DNA from 3 places in the Clostridium lapidicellarium genome. Region 2 is predicted to be linked to each of the others. Evidence: riboswitches for the same ligand, from Rfam matches in the RefSeq annotation. Region 2 holds a riboswitch; each other region holds the start of a gene.

Region 1 (3,285 bases), on a different contig from region 2:
CCTTCTTTCCAAAAGCAGTTTTTAGTCGTCATCCCGAAGTATATTTATGTTTTTACCTTCCATGACTTTGTTCATATTTCTTACGGCACACATTTTACCGCACATGGTGCAGGTTTTTTTATCTTCTGGCATTGAACTTTCCCTATATTTTTTGGCTTTTTCAGGATCTATTGAAACAGCAAATATCTTGTCCCAATCAAGCTTTCTCCTGGCTTGAGCCATTTCATTGTCCCAGTCTCTTGCACCTTTGATTCCATTTGCAATATCTGCGGCATGTGCAGCTATTTTTGCAGCTATGATTCCGTCTTTCATATCTTGAAGGTCGGGAAGCCTCAAGTGTTCAGCAGGGGTTACATAACACAGGAAATCCGCCCCGTGAGCCGCCGCAATGGCACCACCTATGGCACTTGTAATGTGATCGTATCCAGGAGCTATGTCCGTCACTATTGGACCGAGTACATAAAAGGGGGCATCATGACACAGCTTTTTTTCAAGCTCCATGTTGGCTTCTATTTCGTTTAATGCCATATGACCCGGACCTTCTATCATTACCTGTACATTTCTTTTCCAGGCTCTTTTTGCAAGTTCGCTTAAAGTCATTAGCTCCTTTACCTGGCTTGGATCCGTAGAATCTTTTATACATCCGGATCTGCATGCATCTCCCAAACTTATGGTCACATCGTATTTCTCACATATGTCAAGAACTCTGTCAAAGTATTCATAAAAGGGGTTCTCTCTGTTGTTCAAATTCATCCAGGCATAGAGTAAACTTCCCCCTCTCGATACAAAATTCATAAGTCTTGGATTTCTCTTGAATACTTGTGCAGTTTCTCTGTTTATTCCAGCATGGATAGTCATAAAATCAACGCCGTCTTTTGCATGGGTTTCTATTACGTTAAGGAGTTCTTCAGCAGTTATGTCTTTCAATTCTTTGTCATAAAAACCAACTGCATCATAAATCGGGACAGTACCTATCATGGCAGGGGACATGGCTATTAATTTACTCCTGAATTCTCTTGTCTTTCCAAAGCAGCTGAGATCCATGATGGCTTCGGCCTTCATGTCTATTGCTTTTTTTACTTTGTCAAGTTCCAGGTTTACATTGGAGCAGTCTTTTGAAATGCCGAGGTTGACATTTATTTTCGTCTTCAGTCCTTTTCCCACACCTTCTGCACTTAATTTTTTGTGGTTTTTGTTGGCAGGGATGACAACTCTGCCCCTGGACATGCGATACATGAGATCACTCACATCCATCTTTTCTTTCTTGGCTACAGTTTGTATTTCCTTGGTGGCTATACCTTTTTTAGCTGCATCCATTTGAGTTGTATAATTCATTTTTTATCATTCTCCTTTTAATTTAATATATAAAAAATGAGAAGCAAAATGCTTCTCGTAGGGTAATTAAAACTTTACATGTTTTAAGACGGCATAAATTATCCCTACGTTGGCATTATCCAAATCAGGTTATGAGGGTAAAAGATAACATCTTATTCTCAGCCCATTGATACAGGCTCCCCTATAACATAATATTTGATTTTTTAAAAAAAGGAGTGTTTGCATGCAAACACTCCCTGAATATACATATTAAGCATTTGATTCCTTACGGTAGTGTTAACTACATCAAGTTCAAAGAGTCAGGTTCAACCTTCTCAACCATATTGGTTCCTCCACAAACAATTTTATTTTCTTTTATTGACTTTAATATAACATAAATTACATGTGAAATCAAGATATATGTCACAGAATATTAATAGCCAACTGCTGACGATGGTTGTCTGAAATTAGGATAACCACCTGGGTGTCTAGAAATATGCCTTGGAAAATCAATAGATCTGCGTCTGAAATTTTGAGCGTTATTGTTATAGCTTGAATTGGTAGTTGTGGTAAATGATTCGCCGTCTGTGCCAATTTCAGAAGGATAGATCGCGATGTTTCCACTGCCTGATATCATGGCAACAGGATGGACGTTGTTGCTGGAATTTTTCAAAGAGTTTTCATTGACTTTGGCCGATTGATATTTTACCGTATCGGTATTTGCCAATGGAAGCAGCTGGTTGTACTGGTTAGAAGGATCTTCGCTTATCCATTCTGCCGATGTACCAATTCCCTGTTCATAGGAAGAATCGAGTTCTGTGGATATGGTCTTAGTTTCTACCTTACCATCGGGTTCAGCTGCAGTAAATGTTAAATTCCATGTGGAATCTGAAACTTTGGATATACTTACATTAATGACTGATCCCATGGGAATGCTCAGTATATTTTGAGCAGCATACGGAAGCTTTTCCCAGAAAACTTCTGCAGTAGGTTGTCCATTTTTTATTTCCTCTATAGTTCCAATCTGGAGAAGATCTTCAGAATTTACCCCTCCAAGACCTATCCACTGTGCAGCTGAAGCACTTTGCCTGCTGCTTGAAATTCCAGGTACTGTCCAACTTCCGGAAATACTTGTATAGCTGCTGCCTTTAGACATAGGTACAGATATATATCCTGCCCAATTACCGGATTTTTCAGTATTGGATGGAAGATTCGCGGTATTTACAGCACCGCGCTGCTGGTAGTCCTGAATCGAATGGATTGTAATACCATTGTTGAATTGTTCTTTTGCAATTACAGGACCGGGTACACTTCCCAATATCATAAATAATGCCAGCAGCAGGATCTGCAGCCTTTTTAAAATATTCTTCATTAGATGGTTTTCCCTCCCTTTATATTTATATCAAATTTATTTACTATTTATAGTTTCTCGCTGGCATATTACAAAACCGTGTTAATAATATTGCCATATTGTAAATTTTTTTGAATGAATATGATACTGCGGGATTATGCTATAATAAATTTAATGATGGATATAAGACTCAATGGATGAGAATAAATTTTGAAGGAGGAGTTACCGTGATAGCTGATAAATTTGATGTGTTTTTATTTGATTTGGATGGGGTCATTTACATAGAGGGTAGTCCTCTTCCGGGAGCAGTGGAATCCCTTAAGATCCTTCGTGAAATGGGAAAGACAATTAGATTTTTGACAAACAATCCCTGCACGACGCAGAAAAAAATGGTAGAACGTCTGAAAAAAATTGGGATAGAGGCACATATTGAAGAGATAATTACTGCGGGCCAGGTGACGGCCCAGTATCTAGAAAGGGAGAATATAAAAACTGCATTTATCCTTGGAGATGAGAATTTAAAATGGGAATGCAAACAGGCAGGTATTGAAATTGACAGTATAATTAACGCAGAGGCGGTTGTAGTTGGGTGGGACGATTCACTGTGTTTTGGGGATATT
Region 2 (3,285 bases):
ATAATGAGAGCTCTGGGTGAAATTGCCACCTCTTACCCTGTTTCTGGATCTTTTAGCGCTTATGCCAATGAATTTATAGGACCTCTGGCGGGATATATGACAGGATGGACCTACTGGTTTATGTGGATAGTAACATGTATGGCTGAAATCACAGCTGTAGGTGTATACGTTAAATTCTGGATTCCGACTATGCCGCAGTGGATTCCGGCACTGGCAGCACTCGTAGTAATGACATGTGTAAACCTGATTGCAGTAAAAGCTTATGGTGAATTTGAATTCTGGTTTGCACTTATCAAGGTAGTTACAATCATCGCAATGATAGTAATGGGCCTGCTTATGATTATATTTGGCATTGGCAATGCCGGAAAACCTGTTGGAATTTCAAATCTGTGGACACATGGGGGATTTTTCCCAAAAGGTATATGGGGACCGGTGGTTTCAGTAACAATGGTTATGTTTGCTTATCTCGGCACAGAGCTTATAGGTGTTACAGCAGGTGAGGCAAAAAACCCTGAGAAAACGATACCATCAGCTATCAACAAGGTTTTCTGGAGAATACTGATATTCTATGTAGGAGCACTCTTTGTAATAATGTGTCTTTATCCATGGAACAGTCTTGGCACAAGTGGAAGTCCCTTCGTTTTAGTCTTCAGCAAAATGGGCATATCTGCAGCAGCGGGTATTATAAATTTTGTAGTGCTAACTGCAGCTTTATCTTCCTGTAACAGCGGCATATTTAGTACTGGACGTATGCTGTACAATCTTTCTCTTCAAGGAACGGCACCAAAATCATTTAGCAAATTAGGCAAAACTCACGTTCCAACAACCAGCATCATAGTTTCAGCACTTTTTCTTCTAATCGGAGTTGTTCTTAATTTTCTATTTCCTGGAAAGGTATTCACTTATGTTACAAGTGTAGCGACAATTGGTGCAATTTGGGTTTGGGCTATAATATTAATAGTACAATTGAGGTTTAGAAAAAGGCTTACCCCAGATCAAGTAAAAAATTTGCATTTCCCAATGTTTGGATATCCTTATCTCAACTACATCGTATTGGCATTTTTAGGTTTTGTCGTAGTAATGCTGGCCTTCGGTAAAGATACTATGGTTGCCCTTATCGTAGGACCTATCTGGTTTGCAATTTTACTGGCCTGCTATTATATATTCGGATTAAATAAAAAGAATTTCAAATCTAAAGAATCAGAAGAATCGGATCAAGAAAAATAAAATTTAAAATCAAACTACAATATTTAGTTTGATTTACAAACTCCTATCGTTGTAGTAGAATAAAAATGAAAATAAAATAATTTGTAGGGGTGCTTTTTATTAAGCTGAGAAGAGCTGCTCTCTAACCCTTTGAACCTGATCCAGGTAAAGCTGGCGTAGGGAAGTAATTTCACATAATTTCGCGTTTATTAGGTGTATGCTTTTCTGCATACACCTTTTAAATTATCTGATTAGAGGTGTTCTTAATGAAAAATGTATTGACAATTGCAGGTTCTGACAGTTCAGGCGGGGCAGGAATACAGGCCGATTTGAAAACGATGAGTGCACTTGGCGTATATGGGATGAGTGTAATTACTGCCGTCACGGCTCAAAACACCATAGGTGTGCAGGATGTATTGGATGTAACACCCGAAATTGTAGAGGCACAAATAAGATCCATATTTGATGATATAAGGGTAGACGCGGTAAAAATAGGAATGGTTTCAAACAGTAAAACTATCTTTGTAATAAAAAAGCTTTTGAGAGAATATAAAGCTCAAAATATAGTACTTGATCCGGTAATGATATCAAAAAGCGGATATTCCCTCCTGAAACCCGAAGCCGAGTCAGCTATAAAAAATATGGTAGAGATTTCAGATGTGGTAACTCCAAACATACCGGAGGCAGAAGTTTTAAGCGGATTAAAAATTGAAAACGAAAATGATATGGAAAAAGCAGCTTTTAAAATAAAGGAACTAGGTGCGGGAAATGTTCTCGTAAAAGGAGGCCACAGGTGTAACGATGCCAATGACATACTGCTCTGCAGAAATAAAATATTAACTCTTAAAGGACATAGAGTAAATACAAAAAACACCCACGGAACAGGATGTACCCTGTCTTCTGCCATAGCTTCCTTCCTAGCTAAAGGTTATGACACTGAAAAAGCATTGAATCTATCTAAGCAGTATATAACCAGGGCAATAGAAAATTCATTTTCCATAGGCCACGGTGTTGGTCCTGTAGGACATTTTATAGAAGTTTATAAAAAAGCCGGTATAGATTTCCAATAGACTGTAATTCATAATTATTTTCAAAATTTAAGGGAGGTTAAAATTTGAGTAGTACAAATTTAGACAAAGTAACAAAAATATTATCAGAAGTTAGAAATAAAGTACCACTTGTTCACTGTATTACAAATTATGTCACTATAAACGACTGTGCAAACATTCTCTTGGCTTACGGAGCTTCCCCTGCCATGTGCGAAGCCTATGACGAGGTCTTTGATTTTGTCAAATTATCATCTGCACTGTATATAAATTTGGGAACTCTAAACAAAGAACAGGAACAGGCCATGATCTTGGCCAGCACTTCTGCAAAAATTCACAATGTGCCTGTAATACTGGATCCTGTGGCTTGTGCTGCCTCAGTTAAAAAAATTCAAGTCATAAATAGAATATCACAGGTTGGAAAAATTGACGTCATAAAGGGAAACATAGGAGAAATTAAATCCTTAGCCGGACAATCTGCCAATGTAAGAGGTGTGGATTCAATAGATTCCGGAGAAGGTGCCCTCGAGAGCTGCATAGCATTATCCAAAAAATGCAGCTGTGTAGTTGCCGCCACCGGTAAAAAGGATTTTATATCAGACGGCAGAAAAAGTGCCATAATTGAAAACGGGACAGAAATGTTTACCAAAATCACCGGATCCGGCTGTATGCTGGGTGCCCTCTGCGGGGCCGCCTGCGGAGCTTCTGAAGATAAATTTTCAGCTGTCGTAAGTGCCATACTCTCAATGAACATAGCCGGTGAAGAAGCTGTTAAGGCAGCCAATGCACCTGGAAGTTTCAGAGTCAAACTCATGGACTGCATATATCAGCTGAATGAAGAAAAATTAAAAGAAGGTGCTAAAATAACATGGAAATAAATTATAGCTTATACCTGGTTACAGACAGGAATCTTTTAAAAAATACCAATTTGCCCAAAGCTGTAGAAGAGGCAATTTTGGGCGGTGTCACTCTAATTCAATTGAGAGAAAAAAGTGCCTCTACAAGGGAATTTTACAAGCTAGCACTGGAAGTC
Region 3 (3,285 bases), on a different contig from region 2:
GGAATTGCCACGGTTGCATTGGTTGGTGGAATACTTCTTGTGAATGGAAGTTTGGATGTTTTGACCTTTTTTATGTTTTTACTTTTAGTATCAAGATTATACGATCCCATGCAAATGTCACTGCAGAACCTGGCTGCAATTATTTCCGCCGATATCCAGTGCCAGCGTATGGATGAGATTCTTGAGCATGAAATACAGACGGGAGCAAAAAGCCTTACAAATAGAGGTTGTGACATCGTATTTAATCATGTTGCATTTGCCTATAATGGCAGTGAAATTGTACTGAAGGATATATCATTCACTGCCAGACAGGGAGAAGTTACTGCACTGATTGGCCCCTCTGGAGATGGAAAAACCACTGTATCAAGATTGGCTCTACGATTCTGGGATATCAGCAGAGGGAAAATTACTGTGGGTGGTATGGACATTTCAAAAATCGATCCCGAGACTCTCATGTCTCTATATGCTGTTGTTTTTCAGGATGTTACCCTATTTAATAATTCCATCATGGAGAATATCCGCATTGGCCGAAAAGATGCTTCAGATGAAGAAGTTATAGAGGCTGCAAAGCTGGCCCATTGCAATGAGTTTGTAGAGAAACTGCCGCAGAGATGGAATACTCTAATTGGTGAGAATGGTTCTGAACTTTCCGGCGGCGAGCGACAGAGGATATCCATTGCCAGGGCGTTCTTGAAAGATGCACCTATTATACTGCTGGATGAAGCCACAGCTTCTCTGGATGTAGAAAATGAAACTATGATACAGGAATCCTTATCCAGGCTTATTAAAAACAAAACAGTACTTGTCATTGCACACAGAATGAGAGCGGTAGCAGGTGTTGACAAAATTATAGTATTGAAAGATGGCATTGTAGCTGAGCAGGGTGCACCAGGCGAGCTGGCCGGAAGAAATGGAATATACAGGCATATGACCGGGATACAGATGGAGGCTGCTTCATGGAAGTTATAATGGTATATAATTTTGTTTTTTTGTATTTTACCTGCTCATTTGATTTTTGTATGTCATCTATTTCTATAATTGGGTATATGGAAATGATAAAATCCGGAAAAATTTATTTTTATATCTAAAGAACTAAAAAGCTAAAAAGCTTTAATTGCTGTTTTGCCAGTGATTAAGGCTTTTTAATATCTTTAATATATGTAAAAAAAGCTATTCAAAGGTACAGGATATTGTATAAAATGATATAATCTACCTGTAGCACTTAAATGTGTAGTAAAAAATATTTGAACAATATGTAGACAAATAGTAATTGTAATAAATAAAGGGGTTAATAAATATGAATATAAGACTTGCAACCATTGAAGATCTACAAGCCATTACTGCTGTTGAGTCAATATGCTTCCCGGCAGCGGAAGCTGCTTCAGAAAGCGATTTTAAAAAGAGATTAATTGTGTATCCTAATCATTTTTGGCTTTTGGAGGATGATGGAAGACTAGTTGGCTTTGTAAATGGAATGGTGACAAATGAATCAAAATTATGCGATGAGATGTTTGAAGATGCCAGTTTACATGATGAAAATGGTCAGTGGCAGATGATTTTTGGTGTAAATACTATCCCTGAGTATCGCAGACAAGGTTGTGCAGAAAAAATAATCGATAAGATTATTGCCGATGCCAGGACGCAAGGACGTAAGGGGTTAGTGCTTACCTGCAAAGAAAAACTGCTGCACTACTATGCAAAATTTGGTTTTAAAAATGAAGGGATTTCAGAATCAACACATGGCGGAGCAGTTTGGTATGATATGCGTTTGACTTTTTAAGTTGATAAATTTCTAATTTAGTGCCATGTTTTGAGATAACAAAATGCCTATGAATATAATTATTCAAGAAAAAGGAATAGATTGAATTAACTCAGGGGCAAATTGGAGAATATCTGAAAAAGGTGTATTGAAAATAACTTGATTCTTTGATATAATACTTCTAACACAAAAAACAATATGAGCTTTAGGGGTGCTATTTTAGCTGAGATGGATAATCTAAACTCTTTGAACCTGTGAGGTAAACCTCGCGTAGGGAACAATGCTCAATAACCATATTTTCTGTTATGGCTATTGGACATTGTTTTTTGTTGTATTTTTTAGGAGGAAAAAAATATGCGTTCAAAAAGTAAGGTTTTATTCATTGTAGAAGTGGCACTATTTTCAGCACTAGCTTCAATATTAGATTTATTCTCGTTCAAAGCCTGGGGACAAGGTGGCAGTATTTCACTTCAAATGGTACCAATATTTATCATGTCTTTCCGTTGGGGATGGCGGGGTGGATTAAGTACTGGTTTAGTATTTGGTCTATTACAACTGATAACTGGGTATGTAATTAATCCTATTCAAGGACTGCTAGATTATCCTATAGCTTTTACATTAGTTGGACTATCAGCAATCACAGCTAAATCTGTCTATAAATCGGCTAAACAGAAAAATAAATTTAGAATGTTTTCATTCATAACTTTGGGATGTTTCGTTGGAAGTTTTGCTCGGCTCATTATTCATATTATCTCGGCTATGATTTATTTTGGTGCAGGAGCACCAAAAAATCAAGCAGTTTGGGTTTATGCAATAATTTACAATACTTCTTATGTTTTTCCTAGCTTTGTTTTTAGTGTAATCTTAATTTCTATACTAGTTCAAGCACGAGAAGAAATTATTTTTTATAGAGTATAATCAGTTATTTTCCCATCAAAAAGTGCTATTTATATGTTTTATTATCTGTAAGAATTCTCGATTTTAGGTGATGGCATTGCGTATCACTATGATTAAAACTACAAATATTTAAGAAAGAGATGTTTATGGGATTCATAAAAACAACTTTGTCATTGAAATGGCTAATGGAACATTGCCGGAAAACAAAATGAAATGGTATCTTATTGAAGATAGTCTTTTCCTTAAAGAATATGTTAAAGCGTGTTCTGTGGGCATATTTAAGGCAAAAAATATGAGTGATATGAACTTGACATGACTAACAAAAATATGAAAGGTCATTGGATTGGGGTTTTTAGTTCTGTTAATGATGGTACACAGGTTGAATTTACAGAAGAAGTATCAGTAAATAATCCTATAATGAATTTGTTTGCAGGTTTTATCTAAAAAGGCAGCAATTATGTTATATAGAAGATTTAAGAAAAGAATTAGGTGAATAAATTCAAATCTGAAATAGAGGGCATTAAGTAAGAGTTAATTCACTATATTAAATTTATATATATTAATTTATAAATTTAATATATATGGATGCTCTTTGAAAATTGAATAGTGTGGTGTCCTACGATATGAGT

The links. A riboswitch is a leader RNA that binds a small molecule or an ion and turns the genes downstream of it on or off. The one in region 2 is predicted to bind thiamine pyrophosphate.
Region 1: another riboswitch for thiamine pyrophosphate. It lies ahead of thiC (phosphomethylpyrimidine synthase ThiC); the one in region 2 lies ahead of thiD (bifunctional hydroxymethylpyrimidine kinase/phosphomethylpyrimidine kinase).
Region 3: another riboswitch for thiamine pyrophosphate. It lies ahead of thiT (energy-coupled thiamine transporter ThiT); the one in region 2 lies ahead of thiD (bifunctional hydroxymethylpyrimidine kinase/phosphomethylpyrimidine kinase).

What each region holds. Positions count from the first base shown of each region.
Region 1 is NZ_JBGFFE010000029.1:22,098-25,382, reverse strand. It holds gene thiS (sulfur carrier protein ThiS) at 1-32, opposite strand, end outside; gene thiC (phosphomethylpyrimidine synthase ThiC) at 22-1,335, opposite strand; TPP riboswitch at 1,421-1,528, opposite strand; TPP riboswitch at 1,580-1,679, opposite strand; gene AB8S09_RS14295 (G1 family glutamic endopeptidase) at 1,748-2,686, opposite strand; gene AB8S09_RS14290 (HAD-IIA family hydrolase) at 2,893-3,285, shown strand, end outside.
Region 2 is NZ_JBGFFE010000010.1:65,608-68,892, forward strand. It holds gene AB8S09_RS08600 (amino acid permease) at 1-1,227, shown strand, start outside; TPP riboswitch at 1,303-1,406, shown strand; gene thiD (bifunctional hydroxymethylpyrimidine kinase/phosphomethylpyrimidine kinase) at 1,473-2,276, shown strand; gene thiM (hydroxyethylthiazole kinase) at 2,321-3,130, shown strand; gene thiE (thiamine phosphate synthase) at 3,121-3,285, shown strand, end outside.
Region 3 is NZ_JBGFFE010000018.1:11,622-14,906, forward strand. It holds gene AB8S09_RS11420 (ABC transporter ATP-binding protein) at 1-969, shown strand, start outside; gene AB8S09_RS11425 (GNAT family N-acetyltransferase) at 1,298-1,780, shown strand; TPP riboswitch at 1,957-2,055, shown strand; gene thiT (energy-coupled thiamine transporter ThiT) at 2,114-2,677, shown strand; gene AB8S09_RS11435 (thiaminase II/PqqC family protein) at 2,835-2,972, shown strand.